2 regions of the Curtobacterium sp. MCSS17_007 genome follow, and region 1 is predicted to be linked to the other one. Evidence: riboswitches for the same ligand, from Rfam matches in the RefSeq annotation. Region 1 holds a riboswitch; the other holds the start of a gene.
The links. Region 1 has a riboswitch for thiamine pyrophosphate ahead of DEJ22_RS04445 (ECF transporter S component). Riboswitches for the same ligand answer to the same signal wherever they lie in the genome.
Positions count from the first base shown of each region.

Region 2: linked by a shared signal. The riboswitch ahead of thiM (hydroxyethylthiazole kinase) and the one ahead of DEJ22_RS04445 (ECF transporter S component) in region 1 are both predicted to bind thiamine pyrophosphate.

Region 1 is NZ_CP126257.1:946,819-951,686, forward strand. It holds gene glgX (glycogen debranching protein GlgX) at 1-1,948, opposite strand, end outside; gene DEJ22_RS04440 (spore germination protein GerW family protein) at 2,077-2,406, shown strand; TPP riboswitch at 2,485-2,596, shown strand; gene DEJ22_RS04445 (ECF transporter S component) at 2,604-3,326, shown strand; gene DEJ22_RS04450 (ABC transporter ATP-binding protein) at 3,323-4,868, shown strand, end outside.
Region 2 is NZ_CP126257.1:1,258,316-1,263,183, forward strand. It holds gene DEJ22_RS05960 (bifunctional hydroxymethylpyrimidine kinase/phosphomethylpyrimidine kinase) at 1-558, opposite strand, end outside; gene thiE (thiamine phosphate synthase) at 576-1,244, opposite strand; gene thiM (hydroxyethylthiazole kinase) at 1,241-2,113, opposite strand; TPP riboswitch at 2,102-2,197, opposite strand; gene DEJ22_RS05975 (NUDIX domain-containing protein) at 2,266-3,168, shown strand; gene DEJ22_RS05980 (MFS transporter) at 3,190-4,440, opposite strand; gene DEJ22_RS05985 (GntR family transcriptional regulator) at 4,437-4,868, opposite strand, start outside.

The DNA of each region.
Region 1 (4,868 bases):
CGTCGTGCGCGTTGTAGTAGGTCAGGAACGCCACGTCCGTGACCCGCTCACCCCAGCGGTCGCGTCCGCGGATGCCCTCGCCGTTCAGGTACATGCCGACGCTCTTGCCGAAGCCGGAGTCCCAGTCCTCGGGGTCCATGGCGTCACCGGAGGGGGTCAGCCACACGACGTCCGGCAGCGGTTCGCCCTCGCCCCGTCGCACGGGGCGGCCGTTGAAGTACCGGGTGCGGCGGAAGGTCGGGTGGTCGTGGCGGAGCTTCACCACGTCGGCCGTGAACTGGATGAGCTCGTCGTCCGCGTGCTCCCAGTCGATCCAGCTGATCGCGGAGTCCTGCGCGTAGACGTTGTTGTTGCCGTGCTGGGTGCGGCCGAGCTCGTCGCCGTGCGCGATCATCGGCACGCCCTGGCTCAGCAGCAGCGTCGCGAGGAAGTTCCGTCGGCGCTGCAACCGCAGGGCGTTCACGCTCTCGTCGTCGGTCGGCCCCTCGACCCCGGAGTTCCACGACCGGTTGTGGCTCTCGCCGTCGTTGTTGTCCTCGCCGTTGGCCTCGTTGTGCTTCTCGTTGTAGGCGACCAGGTCGTACAGCGTGAAGCCGTCGTGCGCGGTGATGAAGTTGATGCTCGCCTTGGGCGTCCGGCCGTCGTGCTCGTACAGGTCGGCCGAGCCGGAGATGCGCGACGCGAACTCGCCGAGCGTCGAGGGCTCCCCACGCCAGAAGTCGCGCACGGTGTCGCGGTACTTGCCGTTCCACTCGGACCACTGCGGCGGGAAGTTGCCGACCTGGTACCCGCCGGGACCGACGTCCCACGGCTCGGCGATGAGCTTGACCTGCGACACGATCGGGTCCTGCTGGACCAGTTCGAAGAAGGCCGCCAGCCGGTCGACCTCGTAGAACTCGCGGGCCAGGGCCGCGGCGAGGTCGAAGCGGAAGCCGTCGACGTGCATCTCGGTGACCCAGTACCGCAGCGAGTCCATGATGAGCTGCAGCGAGTGCGGGTGACCGACGTTGAGCGAGTTGCCGGTGCCCGTGGTGTCCATGTAGTACCGCTTGTCGTCCTCGACCAGGCGGTAGTAGGCGGCGTTGTCGATGCCCCGGAACGACAGCGTCGGCCCGAGGTGGTTGCCCTCGGCCGTGTGGTTGTAGACGACGTCGAGGATCACCTCGATGCCCGCGCGGTGCAGCTCGCGGACCATCGCCTTGAACTCCTGCACCTGCTGCCCGCGGTCGCCGGACGACGAGTAGTGCGAGTGCGGCGCGAAGAAGCCGATCGTGTTGTAGCCCCAGTAGTTCGACAGCCCCTTCTCCTGCAGCGTGGAGTCGTTGACGAACTGGTGCACGGGCATGAGCTCGAGCGTCGTGACGCCGAGGCGCTTGAGGTGTTCGATGACGGCCGGGTGTGCGACGCCGGCGTAGGTGCCCCGCTGCTCCTCGGGGACGTCGGGGTGCGTCTCGGTGAGGCCCTTGACGTGCGCCTCGTAGATCACCGTCTCGCCGTAGGGGATCCGGGGAGCCCGGTCGCCCTGCCAGTCGAAGAACGGGTTGATGACGACGCCCTTCATCATGTGCGGCGCCGAGTCCTGGTCGTCCGTGGAGTCCGGGTCGCCGAACGTGTACGAGAACAGCGCCTGGTCCCAGTCGATGTCGCCGCTGGTCGCCTTGGCGTACGGGTCGAGCAACAGCTTGTGCGGGTTGCCGCGGAGACCGTTCTCGGGGTCGTACGGGGCGTGCACGCGGAAGCCGTACTCCTGCCCCGGAGCGACGTTCGGCAGGTAGGCGTGCCACACGTGGGCGTCCACCTCGACCAGGTCGACGCACTCCTCGTTCCCCGCGTCGTCGAACAGGCACAGTTCCACGCGGTCGGCGACCTCGCTGAACAGGGCGAAGTTCGTGCCGCTGCCGTCGTAGGTCGCCCCGAGGGGGTACGGGTTGCCGGGCCAGGTGTGCAAACGGTCCTCCAGGTGTGGGTTCCGCCAAGGTATCGGCGCGGGCTGCCCGCGTCCGCAGACAACCCGCAGCAGTGGACGGATCCCGAGCGAGGCGCCCTGTGGAGGGAGCGCCGAGTAGCCTCGCGCGCATGGCCAACATCGTGAGTCAGATCGCAGACAAGGTGCGCCCGGTGGGCGTCTCGACGAACTACGGCGAGCCGGTCGAGGTCGGGGACCAGACGCTCATCCCGGTCTCCATCGGTTGGTTCGGCTTCGGTGCCGGAGGAGACGGCGACGACAGCGGCGCGGGTGGCGGTGGTGGCGGCGGTGCGTCCATCCCGGTGGGTGCCTACGTGCGCCGTCCCGGTCAGGACCTGCAGTTCGAGCCGAACCTCATCTCGCTGCTCGCGGTGAGCATCCCGACCATCTGGGTGACGGGCAAGGCGCTCAGCAAGGTGATCCGCGCCCTCAAGAAGTGACCCACCGGACGGGAGGCCCGTGGCGACGCCGCCACGGGCCTCCCGTCCGTCACGCGGTCACGACCGCGTCTAGACTGCTGCCACACACACGGGAGTCCGGGACCGCCGGGCTGAGAGGGAGCGAACGGCGCTCCGACCGTCGAACCTGATCCGGGTCATGCCGGCGCAGGGAGGAGTCAGCAACGATGCCTGCAACCATGCAGTCCGCAGTACCGTCCACCGCCCCGAAGCGCTCCCTGCGCTGGCGGGTCGTCGACATCGTCGTCGCGAGCGTGCTCGCCGTCGCGATCGGTGTCGTCTTCAAGCTCTGGGAGTTCGGCTACGAGCCGATCAGCACCGTCGCAGGCCTGGTCCTGCCCGGGACGCAGGCGCTCTTCGGCGGGGTCTGGCTGCTCGCCGGCCCGGTCGTCGCGATCGTCGTCCGGAAGCCCGGTGCCGCCCTCTACGCCGAGATGGTCGCCGCCAGCGTCGAGGCGCTGCTCGGTACCCAGTGGGGCTGGCTGACGCTCGAGGCCGGCCTCGTGCAGGGCCTCGGCGCCGAGCTCGTCCTCGCACTGTTCCTGTACCGGGCGTACCGGCTGCCGGTCGTCGTGCTCGCCGGGGCCGCCGCCGGGCTCGCCCTCGGCATCAACGACACCGTGCTCTGGTACCCGGGGCTCGACGCGGCGTTCAAGACCGTCTACGTCGTGTCCGCCGTGGTGTCCGGCGCCGTGATCGCCGGGCTCGGTTCCTGGCTGCTCGTGCGGGCGCTCGCCGCGACCGGTGTGCTGTCCTCGTTCGCCGCGGGGCGTGAGCACGCTCGACGCTCGACGGGGTCCACCGGGCAGGAGTCGACGGCCTCGACCGGCGTGACCGCTCCGGTCGACGGAGCGCAGTCCGGCCCCGCTCCGGCCGAGCGCGGGTCCCGCGCCGCCCGGTGACGTCCGTGTCGTCCTCGGGGGCGGCGCGCATCGCCTTCCGCGACTGGGGCTGGCGGTACGCCGGACGGGACGCCTGGGCGGTCCGCGGCCTCGACCTCGTCGTCGAGCCGGGTGAGCGCGTCGCGGTCGTCGGTCCCTCGGGAGCCGGCAAGTCGACGGTGCTCCGCGCGGTCGCAGCGGTGCTGGCGGACGAGCCGGACCCCGACGACGACACCGCCGCAGCCGTGCAGGGCTCGGTCCTGGTCGACGGCGCCGACCCCCGCGCGGTCCGCGGGCGGGTCGGCCTCGTCATGCAGGACCCCGAGGCCCACACGGTGATGTCACGCATCGGGGACGACGTGGCCTTCGGGTGCGAGAACACCGGGGTGCCGAGGGCCGAGACCTGGGACCGCGTCCGGCACGCGCTCCGCGTCGTCGGACTCGACCTGCCGCTCGACCGGTCCACGAGCCGCCTCTCCGGCGGCCAGCGGCAGCGCCTGGCCCTCGCGGGCGTGCTCGCGATGCGTCCGGGGGTGCTCGTGCTCGACGAACCGTGCGCCAACCTCGACCTCGAGGGCGTCGCACAGGTCCACGACGCCGTGCGGGCGCTGCTCGACACCACCGGTGCGACCATGCTCGTGGTCGAGCACCGGATCGGCACCTGGCTCGACCTGGTCGACCGGCTCGTCCTGCTCGAGCCGGGTGGCGGGGTCGTCGCGGACGGAGCGCCCGCGACGGTGCTCGCCGAGCACGGTGCCGCCCTGACGGCGGCCGGCGTGTGGGTGCCCGGTGCCGAACCGGCCCGGGGCTCGTCGCGAGCGGGCGGAACGGCACCGGGTGCACCGACCGTCGAGCGCACGTCCCGCCCGCTCGACGGGGGAGCGGTGCTGCTCGAGGCGCTGGGGCTCGCGACCGCACGCGGGGGCGTCCTCGGACGTGCCGGTGGGACCCGGGTCGGCAGCGGCATCGACCTCGGGGTCCGGCGCGGCCGGGTCCTCGCCGTCACCGGTCCGAACGGCGTCGGCAAGTCGACGCTCGGCCTCACCCTCGCCGGGCTCCTGCGACCCGCGGGCGGCACGCTCCGGGCGACGCCCGACCTCGCCGACGAGGCGGGCGACGCGCCGGTCCGGTGGACGAGCCGACAGCTCGCCGCCCGCATCGGCACGGTGTTCCAGGACCCCGGGCACCAGTTCGTCGCGCGCAGTGTCCGCGAGGAGCTCGCCGCCGGCCCGCGCGCGCTCGGCTCGACCGACGCGGATGAACGGGTGGAGGAGCTCCTCGACGCGTTCGGGTTGCGGCACCTCGCCGACGCCAACCCCTTCACGCTGTCCGGCGGCGAGCAGCGGCGGCTCGCGATCGGTGCCGTCGTCGCCTCGCGGCCGCCCGTGGTCGTGCTCGACGAACCCACCTCGGGGCAGGACCGTGCGACGTGGCAGGCGGTGGTCGACCTGCTCGGCGCGACGGCGGACGCGGGGACGGCGCTCGTCGTGGTGACCCACGACCGTGACCTGGTGCGTGCGCTCGACGCCGACGAGGTCGTGCTGGCCGCCGACGGCGCGCACC
Region 2 (4,868 bases), 310 kb from region 1:
CAGGACGTCCCAGCGGCGGGCGACGCGTCGGGCGGCGGCGATCGTCGCCGACGGTGCTGCTGCTGGGGCTGCTGCGGCTGTCGGTGGGTCGGTCGGCGCGCCCGTTCCGGCGGGTGCGTCCGCGCCGGCGAGCGCCGCCAGTTCCGTCAGCTCGGCCCGGTTCGGGGTCACGAGGTCGGCGACGGCGAGCAGGTCGCCCATCGCCGTCGCGGCGGCCTCGTCGAGCAGCCGGTCACCACTCGTGGCGACCATGACCGGGTCGACGACGACCACGGGCGGCCGGTGTGCGCGGAGCCAGTCGGTGACGGTCCGGACGACCTCGACCGTGCCGAGCATGCCGGTCTTCACGGCGTCGACGACGACGTCGTCCGACACCGCGTCGAGCTGCTCGCGGAGGAAGGCGGCGTCGGGGACGTGCACCGACCGCACGCCGCGGGTGTTCTGCGCGACGAGCGCCGTCACGACGCCCATGCCGTAGCCGTCGTGGGCGGCGATCGACTTGAGGTCCGCCTGCAGGCCCGCCCCGCCCGTCGGGTCCGTGCCCGCGATGCTCAGCACGCGCGGTACCCGCGGCGTCACCGGGTGCCCCACGCGTCGACGAGTGCGGCAGCAGCGGCGCCGGGGTCCGCCGCGGCGCAGATGCCGGAGACGACGGCGACCCCCGCCGCCCCTGCAGCGCGCAGGGGTGCGACGTCGTCGAGTCCGACACCGCCGATGGCGACGCAGGGGACGCCGGTCGGGCGGGCGAGTCCCGCGATCCGGGCGAACCCGTCGTGTCCGAGCGCCGGCGGGTGGTCGGCCTTGGTCGTGGTGGGGTGGACGACGCCGACACCGAGCAGGTCGACGGTGCCGCGGGGGAGCCCCGCGACGACGTCGAGGTGCGCCGGGGTGTTCGCCGTGAGGCCCACGTGGGCGTCCGGCCCGAGGACGGCCCGGGCCGCCTCGACGGGCAGGTCGGACTGCCCGAGGTGCACACCGGCGACGCGGTGTCCGTCGCGTCGGGCGACGAGGGCCACGTCGAGCCGGTCGTCGACGACGACGGTCGCGCGGGTGCCCACGGCGTCGGCGACCGCGACGGTCAGCGCCAGGAGGTCGCGGGCGGACGACTCCTTGTCGCGCACCTGCACGAACCGGACACCCGCGTCGACGGCGGCACGGACGACCCCGAGCACTCCCGTGCCGTGCCGGTCGGCGAGCACCCCGTCGGTGACCAGGTAGACGCCGATGTCCGACGACGCGGTCACGACCGGACCGCCGTCGGCTCGGTGGTGACGCGGGCCTCGCGGACGACGTCCTCCGGCGTCAGCGACGCGAGCCGGTCGAGGAACAGCGGCTGGAACGTGCCCGGGCCGCCGGCGTCACGCGCCGCGAGCTCGGCCGCGACGGTGTGGACGGTGGTCGCCGCGACGGCCGCGGCGCCCGGGTCCTCCGGCGACACCGCCGCGAAGGCGGCGACCACGGCGCCGAGCGCGCACCCGCCCCCGGTGATCCTCGTCAGCAACGCGGTGCCGTTCGCGACCCGGACCACGCCGGTTGCGGGCGCGACGACGAGGTCCACGGGACCGGACACGGCCACGGCGCCCACGCGCCTCCCGTCCGACGCCCACACCGCGGTCTCCCGGGCGTCCTCCGTCCCGGCGGTGCTGTCGACGCCGCGTCCACCCTCGGCCGCGCCGAGCAGGGCGAGCACCTCGGAGGCGTTGCCGCGGAGCACGGTCGGCCGGAGTGCGAGCAGGTCGCGAGCGAGGGCCGTGCGGACCGGCAGCGAACCGACGGCGACGGGGTCGAGGACCCACGGGGTTCCGGAGTCGGTGGCAGCCGACGCGGCCTCGAGCGACGCGGCACGCGGTTCCGGGTGCGGTGTCCCCGTGTTCACGAGCAGGGCGTCCGCGACGCGGGCGAACGGTCCGGCCTCGGTGGCGACGTCGACCATCGCGGCGGACGCGCCGAGCGCGAGGAGGACGTTCGCCGTGACGTTCTGCACGACGGTGTTGGTGATGCACTGGACCAGGGGGCCGCGGGCGCGGACCCCCTCGAGCAGTGCGGCGGTGCGGTCGGCCCAGTCCGGGGACGGTGTGCCGGCGGGTCCGGGTACGGGCGCAGCAGTGTGCATGGACGATCCCTTCGCGAGTACGAGCTCGAGCAGGTTCGACGGGTGTGATCTCAGCCGCTCGGTGCGGCACCCCGTGTCTCGGACGACACCGTACACGACGCTGCGAGACCGTCGTCCGTCCCGACGCAGGCGCCGTGTGCCAGGGTTGACGGGTGCCTGACGTGACCCCTCCCGGACCCCCGCCCGGTCCCCGCGACCCCGGTGACGCCTGGGCGGTCGGACCCGACGGCACCAAGGCGTGGGGGCGCTTCGGCGCGGCGGGGCTGCTCGTCGACGACGGTGCCGGGCGGGTGCTGCTGCAGCACCGCGTCGAGTGGAGCCACCACGGCGGGACGTGGGGGATCCCCGGCGGTGCGCGGCACCAGGGCGAGGACGCCGTGACGGCCGCACTCCGCGAGTCCGCGGAGGAGGCCGGCGTCCCCGAGGACGGCATCGACCTGCGGCACGCGGCGGTGCTCGACCTGGGGTTCTGGACCTACACGACGGTGGTCGGGCGGGCGCGCCGACCGTTCGAGCCCGTGATCGCCGACCGCGAGAGCCTGGCACTGTCGTGGGTGCCGGTCGCCGAGGTCGACGACCTGCCGCTGCACCCCGGCTTCGGGGCCTCGTGGCCGGCGCTCCGCGCGGCGATCACGACCGCGCCGCACGTCGTCGTCGACGCGGCGAACGTGGTCGGCAGCGTGCCGGACGGGTGGTGGAAGGACCGGGCGGGCGCCGCCGGACGGCTGCTCGCGTCGGTCGGGGCACTCGCCGAGCGCGGTGTGGCGTCCGGGGAGCTCGCGCTGCCCTTCGCCCGGTGGTGGCCGCGGTGGACCGTGGTGCTCGAGGGGGAGGCGCGCGCTGCTGCACCGGCGGACGGTCGCGCGGCGAGCGACGCGGTCGAGGTCGTCCGGGCCGACGGCTCCGGTGACGACGCGATCGTCGAGGCCGCCCGGGCCGCTCGTGACTCCGGTGGTGCTCCCGTCGTCGTCGTGACGGCGGACCGCGAGCTCCGGGCGCGTGTCGAGGCCCTCGGCGCCGAGGTCCGCGGCCCCGGCTGGTTCCGCGAACAGTAGGACGGCGCGACGCCCAGGGCGTCAGTCCTCGGGCACGTACCGCTTCGAGGAGACCAGCAGGGCCGCCCACGACACCACCCCGAGCCCGACCACGACGGCCAGGATCACCGACACCGGGACCCCGGCCCCGCCCGCGATCGCCGCGATGACCGCCGGTGCCAGGAAGCCGCTGTACGCCACCGCGTAGAACGCCCCCGTCAGGCCGGCCAGGTCGCGGGAGCCCGCGATCCGCTGCACCTCGAGCAACGACGACACGAGCGCGGTCCCCATGCCGACGCCGATCACCACGTTCGCCGCGAGGCCGATCCACACCGACTGCAGCTCGACGGCCAGGAGCACGACGCCGATCCCGACGGTCATGACGGCGACCGCGGTCACGAGCCCACGCGCCGAGGACACCGAGTGCACCCGCTTCGCGAACGGCTGCACGGCGCTCGAGACCCCGAGTGCGACGACCGTCGCGGCGGTGGCGAACACGAGGCCCCACGGTCCGGTCGCGCCGGCGAGCCGGGTCGGCAGGTAGCCGTACCCGATCGCGGCCGAACCGAAGATCCAGGGCGCGGCGACGACGACCACGCGGGTGAACCGGCGGTGACCGGCGCTCGGGACGGCGAGCTGCCGCCACCACGGTCCGGCGAGGCCACCGTTCACCGCGGTCTCCGGCGCCCGCCAGACCACGAGTGCGAACGGCGCCGCGACGCAGACGTGGACGAGGAACGGCAGCACCTCGGGCGCCGGGCCCCACTGTGCGATGCCACCGGCGACGAGCGCACCGAGCCCGGAGCCGAGCGTGAACGCCAGGGAGGCGCGCCGTGCTCCTGCCCCGGCGTCGGCGTCGGGGTCGTACCGGCCCTGGGAGAGCTCCTTCACCCAGCTGTTGCCGACCGCCATCGCGATGCCGACCGTCACCCCCGAGAACAGTCGGCCCGCGGCGAGGAAGCCGGGTCCGAGCGGCCCGAGCGCGAGCAGCCCGCTCCCGACGACCGCTGCGGCGATCCCGACGAGCACGAGCGGCTTCCGTCCGTGCCGGTCCGACGAGGACCCGGCGACGAGCAGGGCGGGTGCGAGCCCGAGCACGTACACCCCGAGGAAGACGTTGACGAGCACGGACGAGTAGTGCGCCCGCTCCTCGTACATGAGCAGGAGCGGCGAGAACTGGTTGCCGCCCCAGGAGCACACGAACACCGCGCCCCAGACCATCAGCCAGGGCGGGAGCCGCCGCACGGCGGGGACGGCGCCGGTCGTCGGGATGCTCCCGGTCGCCCCGCTCACAGCGCACCCCGGTGGGACGCCACGTGCGCACGGAGGACCTCGGTGTAGCGCGCGCCGTCACCCGCCGCGAGCGCTGCCGCGAGCACCCGGTGGTCGTCGAGCGACGCCTGCAGCTGCTCGGGCTGCAGCCGCATCAGCTGGTGCCGCAGCCGCTGCTGGCGGTCGCGCAACGTGCGCGCGAACAGCACGGCGATCGCGTTCCGCGACGCGGCGATGACGGCGCCGTGGAAGGCCGCGTCGCTCTCGACGAAGCGGTCGACGTCCCCGGCGGTGACCGCGGCCTCCTGCTCGGCCAGCAGGGCCTGGAGGCCCGGGACCAGCTCCGGCACGCGGCCGTCGGCGACGACACGGGTCGCCGCGGTCGACTCGATCGCCTCCCGCATCTCGAGCACGTCGGTCGCCTCGTTCGGGGACATCGGGCGCACGAC